DNA from 3 places in the Photobacterium nomapromontoriensis genome. Region 1 is predicted to be linked to each of the others. Evidence: predicted binding sites of a transcription regulator. Region 1 holds the regulator's gene; each other region holds the start of a gene.
What was found. The regulator PurR, encoded in region 1, represses purine synthesis genes. The targets are predictions, from matches to a motif close to TNANGNAAACGTTTNCNTNA.
Positions count from the first base shown of each region.

Region 2: glpX (class II fructose-bisphosphatase) is a predicted target of PurR. The motif match lies at 2,927-2,946, and genes of this name have one in related genera.
Region 3: purL (phosphoribosylformylglycinamidine synthase) is a predicted target of PurR. The motif match lies at 1,868-1,887, and genes of this name have one in related genera.

Region 1 covers NZ_JAKJSL010000017.1:31,473-37,074, forward strand. Annotated here, with positions in the region: gene torA (trimethylamine-N-oxide reductase TorA) at 1-186, shown strand, start outside; gene torD (molecular chaperone TorD) at 351-1,004, shown strand; gene L4D12_RS03275 (hypothetical protein) at 1,209-1,814, shown strand; gene L4D12_RS03280 (hypothetical protein) at 1,885-2,091, opposite strand; gene L4D12_RS03285 (hypothetical protein) at 2,230-2,625, opposite strand; gene purR (HTH-type transcriptional repressor PurR) at 3,168-4,175, shown strand; cyclic di-GMP riboswitch class I at 4,374-4,477, shown strand; gene L4D12_RS03295 (TfoX/Sxy family DNA transformation protein) at 4,501-5,091, shown strand; gene L4D12_RS03300 (phospholipase A) at 5,334-5,602, shown strand, end outside.
Region 2 covers NZ_JAKJSL010000021.1:104,151-109,752, forward strand. Annotated here, with positions in the region: gene L4D12_RS07505 (DUF3135 domain-containing protein) at 1-115, opposite strand, end outside; gene L4D12_RS07510 (ferredoxin--NADP reductase) at 267-1,010, opposite strand; gene L4D12_RS07515 (helix-turn-helix transcriptional regulator) at 1,024-1,641, opposite strand; gene glpX (class II fructose-bisphosphatase) at 1,827-2,834, opposite strand; gene glpK (glycerol kinase GlpK) at 3,046-4,566, opposite strand; gene L4D12_RS07530 (methyl-accepting chemotaxis protein) at 5,019-5,602, shown strand, end outside.
Region 3 covers NZ_JAKJSL010000025.1:43,960-49,561, reverse strand. Annotated here, with positions in the region: gene tadA (tRNA adenosine(34) deaminase TadA) at 1-66, shown strand, start outside; gene mltF (membrane-bound lytic murein transglycosylase MltF) at 133-1,671, opposite strand; gene purL (phosphoribosylformylglycinamidine synthase) at 2,054-5,602, shown strand, end outside.

The DNA.
Region 1 (5,602 bases):
TACGGCGATCCAAACGTACTGACTCAAGACATCGGTTCATCGAAGCTGGCACAGGCAACATCTGCAGCTTCTGCACTGGTAGAAGTTGAGAAATTCACTGGTACAGTTCCAGCGGTAACAGGCTTTAACGGCCCAACAGAAGTTACCGACATTAACCCACTATTCCCAGCAATGGATCTAGCGTAAGTTAGTGTTACGAGTCAGAGGCCTCGGCCTCTGACTCAATCTTTACCGTTTTTCAAAAAAAATCTATTCACATAGAATAAGTTATAGAACTATTCTATCTGAATATGTTTTCTTTACGGTCCCCTCTTATTATTTTGACCGTATTGTCTTGATTTGGAGTAATCATGAAAGAGTTTATTGCTTTCAACGAGCAGCGTGCAGAAATTTACTGGTGGATGTCTTCGCTATTCGCCCGTGAATTAACCGAACAGGATATTGAACAGTACCAAAATGGTGAAATGGCAACCTTCCTTTCTGGACTGGCCATGACCGCAGAACTCAAAGCATCAGTTGAAACGTTCCGTGATGCACTACAACGTCTCGATAAGCGTGACGATGCTCAGCTAGAACTCGCCGCTGACTTCTGTGGCCTATTCTTAAGCACCCCCAAATCTGGTGCACTACCCTACGCGTCAATGTATGTAGGAAAAAGTGGATTAATGAACGATAAACCCGCTCAAGATATGAATAAGCTGATGGATGAATATGCGATTGCACAGCGAAAAGAATTCAATGAGCCAGCAGACCACTTAGCCATCGAATTGGATTTTATGGGCAACCTGATTATCATGGCTAACCAGCAATCTTCTGAAGCCGCAGCGGAAGAATTAATGCAGGCACAGCTTAACTTCATCAATACCATGTTGCTAAACTGGCTACCACTATTTGCTAAAGAAGCAAAACGACACGATAAATTTGGTTTTTATGCTGCTGCTGCTGAGATGCTACTTGCATTCTGCCAGCTTGATACCGCTTACCTCATCGGTGAAGAACAATAAATCCGACTGGCAATAGCCAGCGTGTCAACCGCACTATCTTCTTTTTGCCAGCATAGGATTGCTGGCTTTTTTAACACAAGCCTATTCAGGTACTATCCAGTATTCATGACATAATACTGACATTACCTTCCATCGTATTTTATACAGTGAAGTAACCCAATAACGCAGTGGCCATCCATTCATGGTCGTTAACAAGGTTCTGATATGAAAGTCAATCAATCCCCTATTGCTCAGTTTCTACACGCACCATACCGTCTATTTAAGTTCTCACTGCCGCTATTAATGGCAGCTGTTGTCACGATGGCGCCACACGTTCAGGCAAGTAACACAACAACAACCAGTACTCCTGCCACTAGCGCGGCTAGTGCGAGTATCACGGCTCATAACCAAACGGCTTACCGCATCAATGCAATACAACGTGACCTCACCAGTATTCGCCAACATGCGCTACAAACACATCCTGAGCTTGTGACACAAACTAAAGCCTTTGAAGCGGCTTATAAAAAGAAAGCGACTGACGTTGGTTATAATCCCGAAAGCTTCGTCAACAAAGCCCATGAACTCCAGAGCAAGGTACAAGACCAAGCTCTCAGTGAAAAAGAACGCAATGCACTGATAAAAGAATTTGCAGCAGCAAAACAAGAGCTCGCGAAGCAGCGTGAACGGATTTTATCGGATAAACAACTCATCGCAATGCAGACACAACTGCAAAATGATACGCTAGCCGCAATGCAAGCGTATGACCCGAAAACTGAAACACTCATAACCGAGCTGGCTCAGTTACTAAAAACGAAGCAAATCAGCAAATAAGCTTATCCTCTCGTTTATCCGCAATATGACATCGCAGCTGGCTGCGATGTCATCATCGCCATTCAGTAGCCTATTTGGGCTCTTTGCCTTCTTCATAATTACTGAGTGAGACGCCCAGCTCTTCGGCGTGATCTGCCCAATAAGGTTCAGCTTCACATACACAACAGTCACACCATATTGCAATACCTTCATGCATGCTCATTGGTTGCTCCTGTCTGTCTTCATGCACAATATTGATATCCTCTTTACGAGCAGGTAATTGAGACTTAGATACCATTAGCATAACTCCATCAATTGCGCCTCTTTAAGTATATAAGTCTGAGCATCCATTCTTCGTAAATAAAAAACCCGCTGCACTTGGCAACGGGTTTTGCTTTTACTTTCAGGCTATCAGCCTCTGCTAGAACTCAAGCAATTACAACTCGATCGCTTTGTTTTGGCTCAGCAAACGCATCCCACGGATAAGTTGAAAAAACCATCTGATGATAGCGATTAGCGCAATAATGACACCCACTACCGGGATCCCATCAAGCACATAATCCAGCACATCACTGTTCACCCAGTACTCCGCACCCGCGACCATACCAGTGGTTGTGGCAGCTGTTACACCTAACACGACAAAAAAAGTAAAGAATAGGAAAAATGATCGAATAATCGTGTAGTAGTGGCTGTAGCAGAGCTCATCCGTACCTTTATTAAGTTTATAGCCAGCGTAAATAATGGCAATAATGCCTGAAATCAATAAGGTAAAAGGTGTTAAAAAACTTGCGATATAAGCAAATCGTACACCCGCTTTGTTATTCGTTGACATGCGTCTGTCCGTTTTTAGAACTTGGATAATCCTAATTATCACACGTATTTGGGCTTCATCAAGTATGGATAAAACTGACGATGATCACGATCAAACGAATCCGACAGAGTCTGCCAGGATCCCCTATAACAACAACAGCCAGATAAATGCTATAGACCAATAGTAAAATTCAAACACGGTGACATACCGACAATTCTTTAAATTATGCATTTCTGATACAGATTCATACTCTCCCCATCGAATAGTGATGCAAGCAGCGCATAATTCTCATTAATTCAACTCAGAAACATTGCACTCTTGACCACACTAAGTAAAATGTGATCGCAAGCGATTACACAATGAAACGTATGCGTACGATAAGAACACATGTAGAATCGGTGTAGCAGAGCCGCCATTTGTTAATGCGGCTCTTTTTTGTTTCTGTTACCGACAGCCAATAGAACAGTGCTCTACTTCCACAAGCAGCCAACAGTTCATTGTTCTATTGGGTAACTAATTTGATTATTAAGGTCCTCTGACCTCTTATTATTAGAAGAATAATTATGGCAACGATTAAAGATGTTGCACGTATGGCTGGTGTCTCTACAACCACCGTCTCTCACGTGATTAACAAAACACGCTTCGTGGCAGAAGCAACACAGAAAAAAGTGCTAGCCGCCGTTGATGAGCTAAACTACGCGCCAAGTGCGGTTGCACGTAGCTTAAAATGTAACACTACGCGTACTATAGGGATGCTTGTAACCAAATCAACCAACCCGTTCTTCGCAGAAGTCGTACATGGCGTTGAAGAGTACTGCTACAGTGAAGGCTACACACTTATCTTGTGTAACACTGAAGGCAACTTAACCAAGCAACGTGATTACCTACGCATGCTTGCTGAAAAGCGCGTTGACGGCCTACTGGTGATGTGCTCAGATCTTGATGAAGAATTACTGGCGCTGCTTGAACGCCAGAAAGATTTACCTATGGTTGTCATGGATTGGGGTCCTGAAAGTCCGCATACAGATAAAATCCAAGACAATGCAGAATTAGGCGGCTATGTTGCCACTAAATTCTTTATCGAACACGGCCACAAAGCCATTGGTTGTTTGACTGGCCATCGTGAAAAAACAGCCTGTCGCGAACGTTTAAAAGGTTTTAATAAAGCCATGGCTGAAGCTGGCCTGCCCGTCAACGAAGCATGGATTTTAGAAGGCGATTTTGAATGTGAATCTGCCGTTAATGCCGCTAATCAAATCATCGCGATGGAAGAGCGTCCAACCGCTATCTTCTGCTTTAATGACATCATGGCAATGGGGTTAATCAGTACCTTCCAATTGGCAGGTATTAATGTACCAGATGACATATCCATCATTGGCTATGACAACATTGATTTAGCACCGTATTTCTCACCGCCACTTACAACCATCCACCAGCCTAAACGCCGGTTAGGTAAAAGTGCCGTAGAAATATTAATGTATCGCATGAGAGACAAGGATCATGCCACTCAAGTATTTGAAATGGTTCCTGAACTTGTTGTTCGTCAATCCGTGCGAAATTTAAACAACTGAGTGGCATCACGTCATTTTAGTAATTTAAACGGAGGCCTATGCCTCCGTTTTTTTGTGTCTATTTTCACCGATAATTTGCATTACATATGAAGTAAAAATGCTTACCTAGCAGAAACCAAATGCAATTAATGGAACCAATGTCACATTTTAAAAAATGGGAGCAGGTTCAAATATTCTAACTAGGATATTCTTGATTTATCACGAACAAGGCAAATCTGTCGAAAGATAGAGACGCAAAGCTTCCGACCTAAAAGTATTCAGTTTGTCATCATTCTGTCACTCATGGTAGCGGGGTCACCGATGGATATTTTCACCGAGAAAAAGCATGGACAAACCTGTATTAAAAGATTCATTACGCCTATTTAATTGTTTCAGTAACATGAAATCTCGCTCAATGTTTGGTGGTTTTGGTTTATTCGCGGGTGAAACAATGTTTGCCCTCGTTGTGAATAACAAACTTCATCTACGTGCCAATGCAACCAACGAACAAGAATTCAAGCAAGCTGGCTTGGAACCGTATGTTTATACTAAACGAGGTTTTCCCGTTGTAACTCGCCACTACGCTATTCCTGAAGAATGGTGGCAAGATACTACAAAAATTATCGAGCAAGCCGAGCGCTCCCTCGCTGCCGCACAAGTAGACAAAGAAACTAAAGTCAGTGCCGAACCCGATCGCATTAAAGATCTACCTAACTTACGATTAGCCAATGAACGCATGCTTAAAAAAGCGGGTATTGTGACCGTTAATGAATTACTCGAAGCGGGTTCGATCAATGCTTATAAAGCGCTGCAAAATAGCCACCAAGGAACAATAAGCCTTGAGTTACTCTGGGCACTTGAAGGAGCGATAAGTGGCCAACATTGGTCCGTGATCCCTCAGGAGCGACGTTCAGAACTTCTCGCTAAACTTAGCTAATCCTAGCAACATGAGTATGGATAGTGTGAAAATAAGCAATCGTTTGTGTGCTTATTTTCATACTGACCGCCTAACATCACGACTTTGATATCACTATCCATATCTTCAACCATTAAGTAACTTATTGCTCTGTATCTTTTTTTTGACGATTTAACTGTTCCTTTTGTGCCCACATTTTTTGCGAAAGAGCGACTCTTATCGCATACTTATACCTCTGGAACATGATAAGACCTCAAGCACATATGAAAAAAAGCAGTCTTCTTTTATCTATTTCACTGATAACTACCGCCAGCCCCGTTTGGGCAAATGAACCGAGCCGCGTATCGCATCACAAAGACACCTATCTATTACCACTCTACAAAGAGAGCCGAGTTAACCAAGCGAGATTCGAGCCACTCTCCCCTGATGGTGGTAAAGTTCACGATATTTTCGTTCAATTTCAAATTAGCCTTAAATACCATTTACTCGGAAACCATGAAGAAGGGGTGTTTCTGGCATACACACAAAAATC
Region 2 (5,602 bases), on a different contig from region 1:
CATCACTGGCCCGCTCAATGATTTCCTCACTCATCGTCAGGCGCAGCGCTTCGAGTTCTTCCGGCGCATTTTCGGCCATGTGCTTTAAGGTATCAAAGTCAGGCAATGTCTGCATAGGTGGTCCCTATCGGTCATGAAATGGGGCTATGCCTATAAAACTAGTTTGCGCTTTTGCGGCGGAGTGCTTCAAGGTTGAGACGGTGGACGAAATGGCCACTGGCTAGTGACCATTGTGCGTGTGACGCAATGATAGCGGATGAGGTGAATTACCAGTAATGCTCCATGGTAATTTGGCCTGGTTGTCGGCGTAGGTTTTTGTGAAATCCCATACTTTCTAGCACAGCCCTGGTGTCTTTGACCATTTCAGGGTTACCACACAGCATGATTTGGCTGGTCTTCGGATCCAAATTAACCCCAACATGGCGCTCTAGCATGCCATCTGCAATAGCTTGTGGGATCCGTCCTGACAACGCGGGTGGCGCGGGTTCTCTGCTGACAAACGGCTGAACGATCAGCTGATCGGGATAACGCTCCTTGAGCGCATTAATTTCGGCCTGATAGCTGAGATCCGCAGAGAAGCGTACCGCATGGCTGAGGATAATTTTACGAAATCGCTTCCAGACCGTTGGTTCGTGAAGAATGGATAGGTAGGGGCCGATGGCGGTACCCGTGGCCAGTAGCCAGAGGTTATTGCCCTCGGGCACTTCATTTAAGGTAAAAAAGCCATTCGCACGGGCAGAGATAAGGACTTCGTCTCCGGCTTCCAGAGCGTGAAGGCGCGGTGAGAGCAATCCGTCGGCAACGCGGGTTGCATAGATTTCGATATTGCTGCTGCTTGGGGGATTAACGAAAGAATAAGCGCGTTGGACTAATTGACCATCAATCTCCAGTCCCAGTTTAGTGAACTGACCCGCTCGAAATGGCTCGATATTGGCATTGAGGGTAAGACTAAATAAATCATGGTTCCAGTGGCGGTTGGTGATTATTTTTGCGGGGATCCAGTCAGCCATCGTTTTCTCCTCATTATGATTTTATTATGTGATAAGCGCAGCGCCTCTCTCCGGCAATAATGTGTTCATTCCTTGTCACATGATACTCGCTCCCCAGCAGACGCTGAATAACGGTTAGCTCGGATTGGCATAGCGATGGGCAGCGCTGGGCAGCATGGCAAATCGGGCAGTGATTTTCGATAAAAATGAAATCGTCGCCATGTTGATGAAACTCAGCCATGTAGCCTTCCTGCTCCCTGAGTGTAGTCAGGATTTGCAGTTTTTCTTCTATATTTGCCGTATCGACCAGCTGTGATTGATAATGGGCCAGGGTTTTCTTCTCTCGCTGTTCAATGACTTGGGTTAACCCAGAGTGACCGAAAATATCTTCTACTGAATCAATCATTTGGATGATTAGTTCGCCATGGTGATTGGCAAAGCGGTTATGCCCTTTTTGTGTAAGGTTCCAATGGCGGGTGGGGCGCCCCACTTTGACTTTAATATCTTCAAAGTCAACCAGTCCATCCTCTTCCAGACCCTGTAAATGCTGACGTACCCCCATGGTGGTGAGATTGAATTCTTCAGCCAATTTCTTAGCCGTGACAGGCCCTTCTCGTTTCATTTGGTACAGTATTCTGTCTATCGTTTTCATTGCTGCCGTCTCTACAATCTCTACGGGTGGGTGGGGAATACATCGGCCTTAAGTTAATTATGTAATCAGCAAGCTAAATAAAGCAACCACTTTACATAATGAGGCGTGATAGGGGGAGGCGGAACGCAGAAAAATAAGGCGCACTAGAAAGTGCGCCTTGCTGAGGTTATAAATATTGTGATGGATTACAGAATGTGGCTCTTAATCGCCTCATCCTTGCGTTCCAGATAGTGGGTCGATTTGATGCGGCGAATGGTACGGCATTTGCCGCGGATCAATAGTGTTTCGGTGGTTGCAATGTTGCCTTGACGGCTGATCCCGTCCAGCAGATCCCCTTTGGTGATCCCAGTACCGGCAAAAATGACATTATCGCTCTGTGCCATGTCTTCCATACGAAGGAGCTTATTGGGCTCGATACCCATTTCATGGCAACGGTCAATTTCAATTTGACCCAGCTTGCGGTTTTCTTCGGTATCGCCTTTGACCAGATGGCGAGGCAGTAGACGGCCATGCATATCACCACCCAGAGCGCGGATGGCTGCCGCAGAAACCACACCTTCCGGTGCGCCGCCGATACAGTACATGACATCGACTTCACTGTCTGGCATACAGGTCAGAATAGATGCGGCCACATCGCCATCAGGGAAGGCGAACACGCGTACACCCATTGCCTGCATCTCCGCGATAATCGCATCGTGGCGGGGTTTGGCTAACGTGGTGACGACTAAGTTGCTGAGCGGTTTATTTAGCGCTGCGGCGATATTTTCTAGGTTCTCTGCCAGTGGTTTCGCCAGATCGATGCTGCCTTTGGCGGCTGGGCCAACGACCAGTTTTTCCATATACATATCAGGCGCTTTTAGGAATGAACCTTTTTCACCGGCCGCCAACACTGCCAATGCGTTGTTCTGGCCCATGGCTGTCATACGGGTACCTTCAATTGGATCGACAGCAATATCAACCGAATCGCCTCCGACGCCAACTTTTTCACCGATGTAGAGCATCGGTGCTTCATCGATTTCGCCTTCACCAATTACGATTTCACCGTCAATCTCGGTTTGGTTAAGCAGGGTGCGCATTACCTCTACCGCAGCACCATCTGCCGCGTTCTTATCACCTCGGCCAAGCCATTTATAGCCAGCTAGGGCTGCACCTTCAGTGACACGAGAAAATGCCATCGCCAAATCGCGTTTCATGGTAACTCCAGACATAGAAATCAGTGGGCAAGAGGTAGGATCTTATTCATTATCCCACCCCCAATAATTTGGCGGCGATTTTAGCACAGCTAACAGTGAAACGTTTGCGTTAAAACAAAAATGTGCCAATGTCCGACGTTCACGGCGGATCTCTGCATATAAGGATAGGAAAAAGGCCTGTGATACAGGCCTTTTGATGTGGACGTCAGTATCAGTGATCAGACTCATCCTCGATAGCCCAGCCTTTAGCGCATTCGACAGCCCGCTTCCAACCTCGATAACGGCGGTGACGTTTGGTTTCATCGTGACAAGGGATAAATGTACGATCCAACTCCGCTTTATCCTGCAATTCATCAATACTGTCCCAGAAGCCGACGGCGAGACCCGCTAAATAACCGGCTCCCAATGCCGTCACCTCGGTCACCACTGGGCGCTGAACCGGAGTATTGAGAATATCGGCTTGAAATTGCATCAGGAAATTATTGGCGACGGCTCCGCCATCGACCCGTAAAGTATCAAGCTTGATGGCGGCATCCATCTGCATCGCCTCGAGGACATCACGGGTTTGGTAGGCAATACTTTCCAGTGTTGCCCGGATGATATGCTGGCTATTGACGCCTCGAGTTAAGCCGACAATGGCTCCTCGGGCATACGGATCCCAGTAGGGAGCGCCCAAGCCCGTAAAGGCGGGGACCATATAAACACCATTGGTGCTGCCGATGCTTTCAGCGATGGCTTCTGATTCTTTGGCGTTATCCAGTAATTTGAGCTCATCTCGTAGCCATTGAATCGACGCTCCTGCCATGAAAACGGCGCCTTCCAGCGCGTAGGCCACTTCCCCTTTCGGACCGCAGGCCAGTGTGGTCAGCAGGCCGTTATGAGAGGTCACTTTCTCTTTACCCGTATTCATGAGTAAAAAGCAGCCAGTGCCATAGGTATTCTTTGCCTGACCGGGATTGACACACATCTGGCCAAATAGTGCGGCTTGCTGATCGCCAGCGATGCCTGCGATGGGGATTCGAGTGCCGCTCTTTCCGCCGATATTAGTCCGTCCATAAATTTCAGAGGAGGATTTCACTGCGGGCATCATGGTCAATGGAATATTCAACGCCTGGAGGAGTTTTGGATCCCAATTAAGTGTATTGATATTAAACACCATGGTGCGTGAGGCATTGGTATAATCGGTTACATGGACTCGGCCCTGAGTCATTTTCCAAATCAACCAAGTATCGACAGTACCAAAGAGTAGGTTGCCCGCTTCCGCTTCTGCGCGTGCACCCGGCACGTTATCGAGGATCCATTTGATTTTGGTGCCGGAAAAGTAAGGGTCAACCACTAGGCCGGTGTTTTCGCGGATATAGGTTTCTAATCCGGCTGTTTTTAGTTCTTCGCAGATGTCGGCTGTCCGGCGACACTGCCAGACAATAGCGTTGTATACTGGTTTGCCGGTTTTTTTGTGCCAAACAATTGTAGTTTCACGTTGGTTAGTGATCCCGATCCCTGCGATTTGGTCTGGCCGGATTCCGGATTTCGCTAAGGATTCAATGAGGGTTGAGCTTTGGGAGGCATAGATTTCCAGCGGATCATGCTCCACCCAACCAGCCTTCGGGTAGATTTGGCTAAATTCACGCTGTGATGAGCACACAATGTTGGCGTGCTCATCAAGTATTACCGCGCGTGAGCTGGTCGTACCTTGATCGAGTGCAACAATGTATTTTTGCTCAATGGTCATGACGGTTCCTCTTTTGCTCTTTTATTCGTATTGGGGGGTAGGGATTGGAGTCGCTTGGGGATATATTTTCTCACTCAGTTCTTATCAGCACAATGTGCCACGAGTGATAACATGATCCCTGATGAAAATTGTTATATACAGGAAAACCATATATATAATTGTAGTTGATTAAAAGATGCAATATAAATATGTCAAAAATAGATAACTTTTTGCACTTTGTGGAAAAATATTGCGGTTGTTGATATTTTTAAGCACTGAGATAGTGGAAGGTTAACGTATAGCGTGACTATATCATAAGATGAAATATAAAAAGACTGTTTGATTGAATATTGAACAACAAATACTGTGAAAGTATGTAATAGTGACCTTTAAAATAAATATATAGAATGCAACATTGTTATGGAATCATATAACAATATCTTGTTATGGAAGTTGTAAATATAAAGGTTAAAATGAATATTTCAAAAAAATTAACACTAATGCCTATTATTGCGGTCAGTAGTTTAATATTACTGAGTTACATATCTTTCTCAAGCTTAGAAAAAATGAATGATTTTATGCATTCGATTTATATTAATCGAGTGGTACCGCTAAAAGAATTAAAAACATTATCAGATGAATATTCCGTCGATATTATTGATAGTTTAAATAAGTATAGAGTAGGAATTAAAACACGAGAAGAAACGTTGTTAGAAATTGAAAAATCAATTGTATTAACAACAAAGCTTTATAATGCATACTTAAATACAAAGTTGACGCCAAACGAAGAGGCATTGGCACTTGAGGTTAAGGTTCGACTATACAATACGAACAATGAACTTAATAATATTGTGTCTAGACTTAAAAATCACAGTCAAAAAAATATAGATGATATTATAATCGATACATATAGGATTGTTGATCCGCTTACGGCAGACTTAGAAAAGTTAATAAACCTTCAGCTGGATATTACTGAATCGGTATATAATAAATCAACAACGCTCAGTAAGAAAACAACCATTATTAATGGTATTCTCAGTGTTGCCTTCTCTATCAT
Region 3 (5,602 bases), on a different contig from region 1:
CGCAGAGATGAAAAAAAGGCGGAGAAAAAAGCTCGTCAGCGGCTTTCTGATGATCACAGCGCTTAAATGTAAACAGCCCGCATCATGCGGGCTGTTTTTTATTTTACCGAATTTACCTGATTTTTTTGTGGATCACTGGTTCGCCGTTTTAGCCGGTGGAGTAGTCGGATTCGGATCATCACTGTCACTGTCTACGACCAGTGCCGCTTGTGCAGTAGAGATCGTAGTAGAAGGCGGTGTGATAGTCAGCAGGCCATCGACTAGCTCAATATCATCTTGTTGCGGCTGCTGGCTGTGTGCCTGCTCGTAGCCAACAATGCTTTGGTAGTAACGACGGATATTTTCTACATAATTCAGCGCTTCATCCCCGCGGGCATAACCGTAGCGAGTGTGTTTGTAGTATTTGCGCTGACGTAGCTGCGGTAAACGTTGTTTAACATCGCTCCAGGCATCCGGGTTTCCACCTTGGGATTTGGTCAGGCGACGGGCATCCATTAAGTGACCAAAGCCAACGTTGTAGGATGCGAGTGCAAACCAAACTTTTTCATGCTCTTCTACGCTGTCAGGAATGCGATTGATCATTTTACGCAGGTATTCTGTACCACCACGAATACTTTGCTCCGGATCAAGTCGGTCCTGTACCCCCACTGATTTTGCCGTTGGTAGCGTCAGCATCATCATGCCCCGGACACCTGTCGGAGAAATAGCTCGTGGATTCCAGTGGGACTCCTGATAGGAGAGAGCGGCAATCAGGCGCCAGTCAAATTCATTGGCGTATTGCTTAAAGAGTCCTTCCCATCTTGGTAGCTTCCCTTCGATAGCGCGCAGAAAGGCGCGGGTATCGACATAATCAAACTTATCGACATGACCGAAATATTTTTCTTCAAGTTTGGCAAGCTCGCCGCTTTGTTGGATCTCGCCAAAAAACTCAATTAACAGAGCATGAAGGCTGTCATCCTGACCTTTGTTAACAAACCAGGCAATGGGCTCGTCTTCGGTCAATTCCAGTGCGGTGGTGATATCTGGATGGATCCGTTGATTCAGGGCGATATCAACAGAATCAGCCATGGTGTAATCAAGCTCTCCGTCAGCAACCTGACGCAGCAGTTCACCGCTGTCGGTTTCCTCGACCGTTGTCCAGCTTAGGGTTGGGTGTTGTTTCTTCAGTGTAATCAGGGTTTTCTCATGACTGGATCCTTCGACGACGGTTAAGATCCCTTTGCTACCGTTAAGATCATCAAGATCGCGAGGTCGCCACTGGCCTTTTTTATAGACTACTTTCTGGCTCGCATAATAGTAGGCGGGTGCCGCTCGAAACTGCGCAAGGCGATCATCGGTCATGGTCAGGCCTGCGGCAAGGATATCGACATCACCCCGCTTTAGCTCTGGAAACATGCCAGATAGCGTGAACATGGTCTTCATTTCCAGCTTGACCCCGAGCGTCTTAGCAAAGCGGCTTGCCAATTCGTAATCTAGTCCAGTCGGCCCCTCACTGCCAATGTAATAGGACAGTTGGTTATTTAGGGTTCCCACCCGGAGTACGCCTTCTTCTCGAATCCGTTCAAGATCGGTACGTGGCTCTTCTCGCCAGAGACAGCCATTTAAAAACAGCAGGCTCAGCGCTAAGACGATAAAATGCCGGAAGTTTGGATTCAGACGAATAATACTCAACGAAGTATGCTCATGGTAACAGTAAGGTGTTCTTTATACCAAAGCTCGACCTTGAGGCAAAGTTATCGCTGTATTCTTCGTGTTGTATCTTCTTCTTTTACTTGCTGTTGTAATGATGCCAACCCTTGTAAACATTAGCTCTCTGCGGCAATAAATGGGTCATGATGACCTTTTTTTATGATTGAATGAAAAAAAAACACGCAAACGGTTGCGTCAAGAGTTACGTCACAAAAAAATTTCCCTTATACTACGCCACATCATCAGTACCTCGCCTCGGAATATTCTGGGAAACGAGGTGACATTGACGTAATTGTCCCGATCCGTTGTCGGGGATTAGGCCAATATCACCTTCATTCAACTGCTAATCGAGAGACGTACGCACATGGAAATTTTGCGTGGTTCACCCGCTCTGTCTGAGTTTCGCGTTAACAAGCTACTGGCACGCTGTCACGAATTGGATCTGCCTGTGTCAGGCATTTATGCTGAGTTTATGCACTTTGCCGACTTGTCTGTGCCGTTGAGTGCTGACGATCACGATAAGTTGGTCAGCCTGCTGACTTATGGTCCGACGATTGCGGAGCATGAACCATCTGGTCTTCTGCTATTGGTTACCCCGCGTCCGGGCACAATCTCTCCTTGGTCATCGAAATCGACCGACATTGCCCACAACTGTTCTCTGAGCCAAGTGAAGCGCCTTGAGCGTGGCACGGCATATTACGTCGAGACCACTAGCGAACTGTCTGATACGCAATTAAGCGATCTGAAAAGTTTGATCCACGATCGGATGATGGAAGTCGTCTTTAGCGATATGCAATCGGTGCAAGCGCTGTTTAGACAAGCCGATCCTGCCCCTGTACAAAGCATTGATATCCTTACAGGCGGTCGTCAAGCGCTTGAAAACGCAAACGTTACCCTTGGGTTGGCACTGGCAGAAGATGAGATTGACTACTTGGTTGAGAGCTTTACCAAGCTGGGTCGTAATCCACACGATATTGAATTGATGATGTTTGCGCAGGCGAACTCAGAGCATTGCCGTCATAAAATATTCAACGCAGACTGGACTATCGATGGTGTCGAACAAGAGAAATCCTTGTTCAAGATGATCAAAAACACCTTCGAGAAAAACAGTGAATACGTGCTATCAGCTTATAAAGATAATGCCGCAGTAATGGAAGGCTCACAGGCTGGTCGATTCTTTCCCGATCCTGATTCCCGTAAATATAACTACCATCAGGAAGAGACGCATATTCTGATGAAGGTTGAAACCCATAATCACCCAACGGCGATATCCCCATGGCCCGGAGCTGCGACAGGATCTGGAGGCGAGATTCGAGATGAAGGTGCGACGGGTATCGGTGGGAAACCTAAAGCAGGCTTGGTTGGCTTTAGCGTGTCAAACCTGCGAGTACCAGGCTTTGAGCAGCCGTGGGAAACGGATTTTGGAAAGCCAGATCGTATTGTTAATGCGCTCGATATTATGCTGGAAGGGCCACTAGGCGGCGCTGCCTTTAACAATGAATTTGGCCGTCCGAACCTGCTGGGTTACTTCCGTACTTATGAAGAGAAAGTCAGCTCACACAATGGTGAGGAGATTCGGGGATACCACAAACCCATCATGATTGCTGGTGGCTTAGGTAATATCCGTGCTGAACATGTGCAGAAGAAAGAAATTCCGGTTGGTGCAAAACTGATTGTGCTGGGTGGCCCGGCAATGAATATTGGTCTGGGTGGTGGTGCAGCATCTTCCATGGCATCAGGCCAGTCGGCTGAAGATTTAGATTTTGCGTCTGTACAGCGCGAAAACCCGGAAATGGAGCGCCGTTGTCAGGAAGTGATCGACCGTTGCTGGCAGATGGGTGACGATAACCCAATCGCATTCATTCACGATGTGGGTGCCGGTGGGATCTCCAATGCTTTGCCAGAGCTGGTTGATGATGGTGAGCGCGGCGGTAAGTTCCAGCTGCGTAATGTACCCAATGACGAGCCGGGCATGAGCCCGCTAGAAATCTGGTGTAATGAATCACAAGAACGTTATGTGATGGCGGTTGCCTCTGAAAATATGGCGGTATTTGATGCCATCTGCCAGCGTGAGCGTGCACCTTATGCGGTTGTCGGTGAAGCAACGGAAGAGCGTCATCTGACGTTGGAAGACTGCCATTTCGACAACATGCCGATCGACATGCCAATGGATATTCTGTTGGGCAAGACTCCGAAAATGCACCGCGATGTGACGACGCAAAAAGCCCAGAGTCAGGCCATTGACCGTACCGGCATTGAGCTGGAAGAGGCGACGCACCGTATTTTGCGTTTACCTGCCGTTGCCGAGAAGACATTCCTGATCACCATCGGTGACCGTACTGTGACGGGCCTTGTTGCCCGTGATCAGATGGTCGGTCCATGGCAGGTACCGGTTGCCAACTGTGCGGTCACGGCGGCAAGTTACGACACCTACCACGGTGAAGCGATGGCGATGGGCGAGCGTACACCAGTTGCTCTGCTAGATTTTGCCGCATCATCTCGTCTGGCCGTTGGTGAAGCAATCACCAATATTGCCAGTTCAGATATCGGTGATCTAAAGCGTATTAAGTTATCGGCTAACTGGATGTCGCCTGCGGGTCATCCGGGGGAAGATGCAGGGCTTTACGAAGCCGTAAAAGCGGTTGGTGAAGAGCTGTGTCCGGCACTTGGTCTGACTATCCCGGTTGGTAAAGACTCGATGTCGATGAAGACCAAGTGGGAGCAAAACGGCGAAGAGAAAGAAGTCACCTCGCCATTGTCACTGGTGATCACCGCATTTGGTCGTGTTGAAGACATTCGAAAGACAGTGACGCCTCAGCTACGTACCGACAAAGGCGATTCAAGCTTGCTGTTAATTGATCTCGGTTGTGGTCAGAACCGTCTCGGTGCGACAGCACTGGCACAGGTCTATAAGCAACTAGGCGATAAGCCTGCCGATGTTGATAGCCCTGAGTTACTAAAAGGCTTCTTCAATGCGGTACAGGCGCTGATTCGTGATGAGAAACTGCTGGCTTATCATGACCGCGGTGACGGTGGTTTGTATGTCACACTCGCTGAAATGGCGTTTGCTGGCCATACCGGTGTCGAAGTGGATATCAATACCACCAGCAACGATGAATGTACTGATGTGCTGGCGACCTTGTTCAACGAAGAATTGGGAGCGGTGATTCAGGTACGTACTGATCACTTGGATGAAGTGCTGTCGGTATTGGCGGGCAACGGCCTGGAAGCCTGTAGTCATGTAATTGGTACCGTAGTCGACGAAGATGTGGTCCGGATCTGGAATGGTAACGATCGTGTCCTTGAACAAAATCGTACAGAACTGCGCACTATCTGGGCAGAAACAACGTATCAGATGCAGGCGATGCGAGATAATCCAACTGGTGCGCTGCAGGAATTTGAAGCCAAGAAAGACAGTAACGATCCAGGATTGAGTACCACGCTGAGCTTTGACATTAATCAGGATGTTGCGGCACCGTTTATTGCTCCGTCCATTAACATGGGGGCGAAGCCTCAAATGGCGATTTTGCGCGAGCAAGGCGTCAATTCCCATGTCGAAATGGCGGCAGCCTTTGATCGGGCCGGCTTTGAAGCCAAAGATGTTCACATGAGTGATATTCTGTCCGGCAACGTCACATTGGATGGTTTTAATGGCTTGGTTGCGTGTGGCGGATTTTCGTATGGTGACGTACTGGGCGCAGGCGAAGGCTGGGCTAAATCGGTGCTGTTTAATAATATCGCTCGCGATCAATTCGAAAGCTTCTTCCTTCGTCAGAATACGTTTGCTCTTGGGGTCTGTAATGGTTGTCAGATGATGTCTAACCTACGTGATTTGATCCCTAGTGCTGAATTATGGCCACGTTTTGTGCGCAATGAATCAGAGCGTTTTGAAGCTCGATTCAGCTTGGTTGAA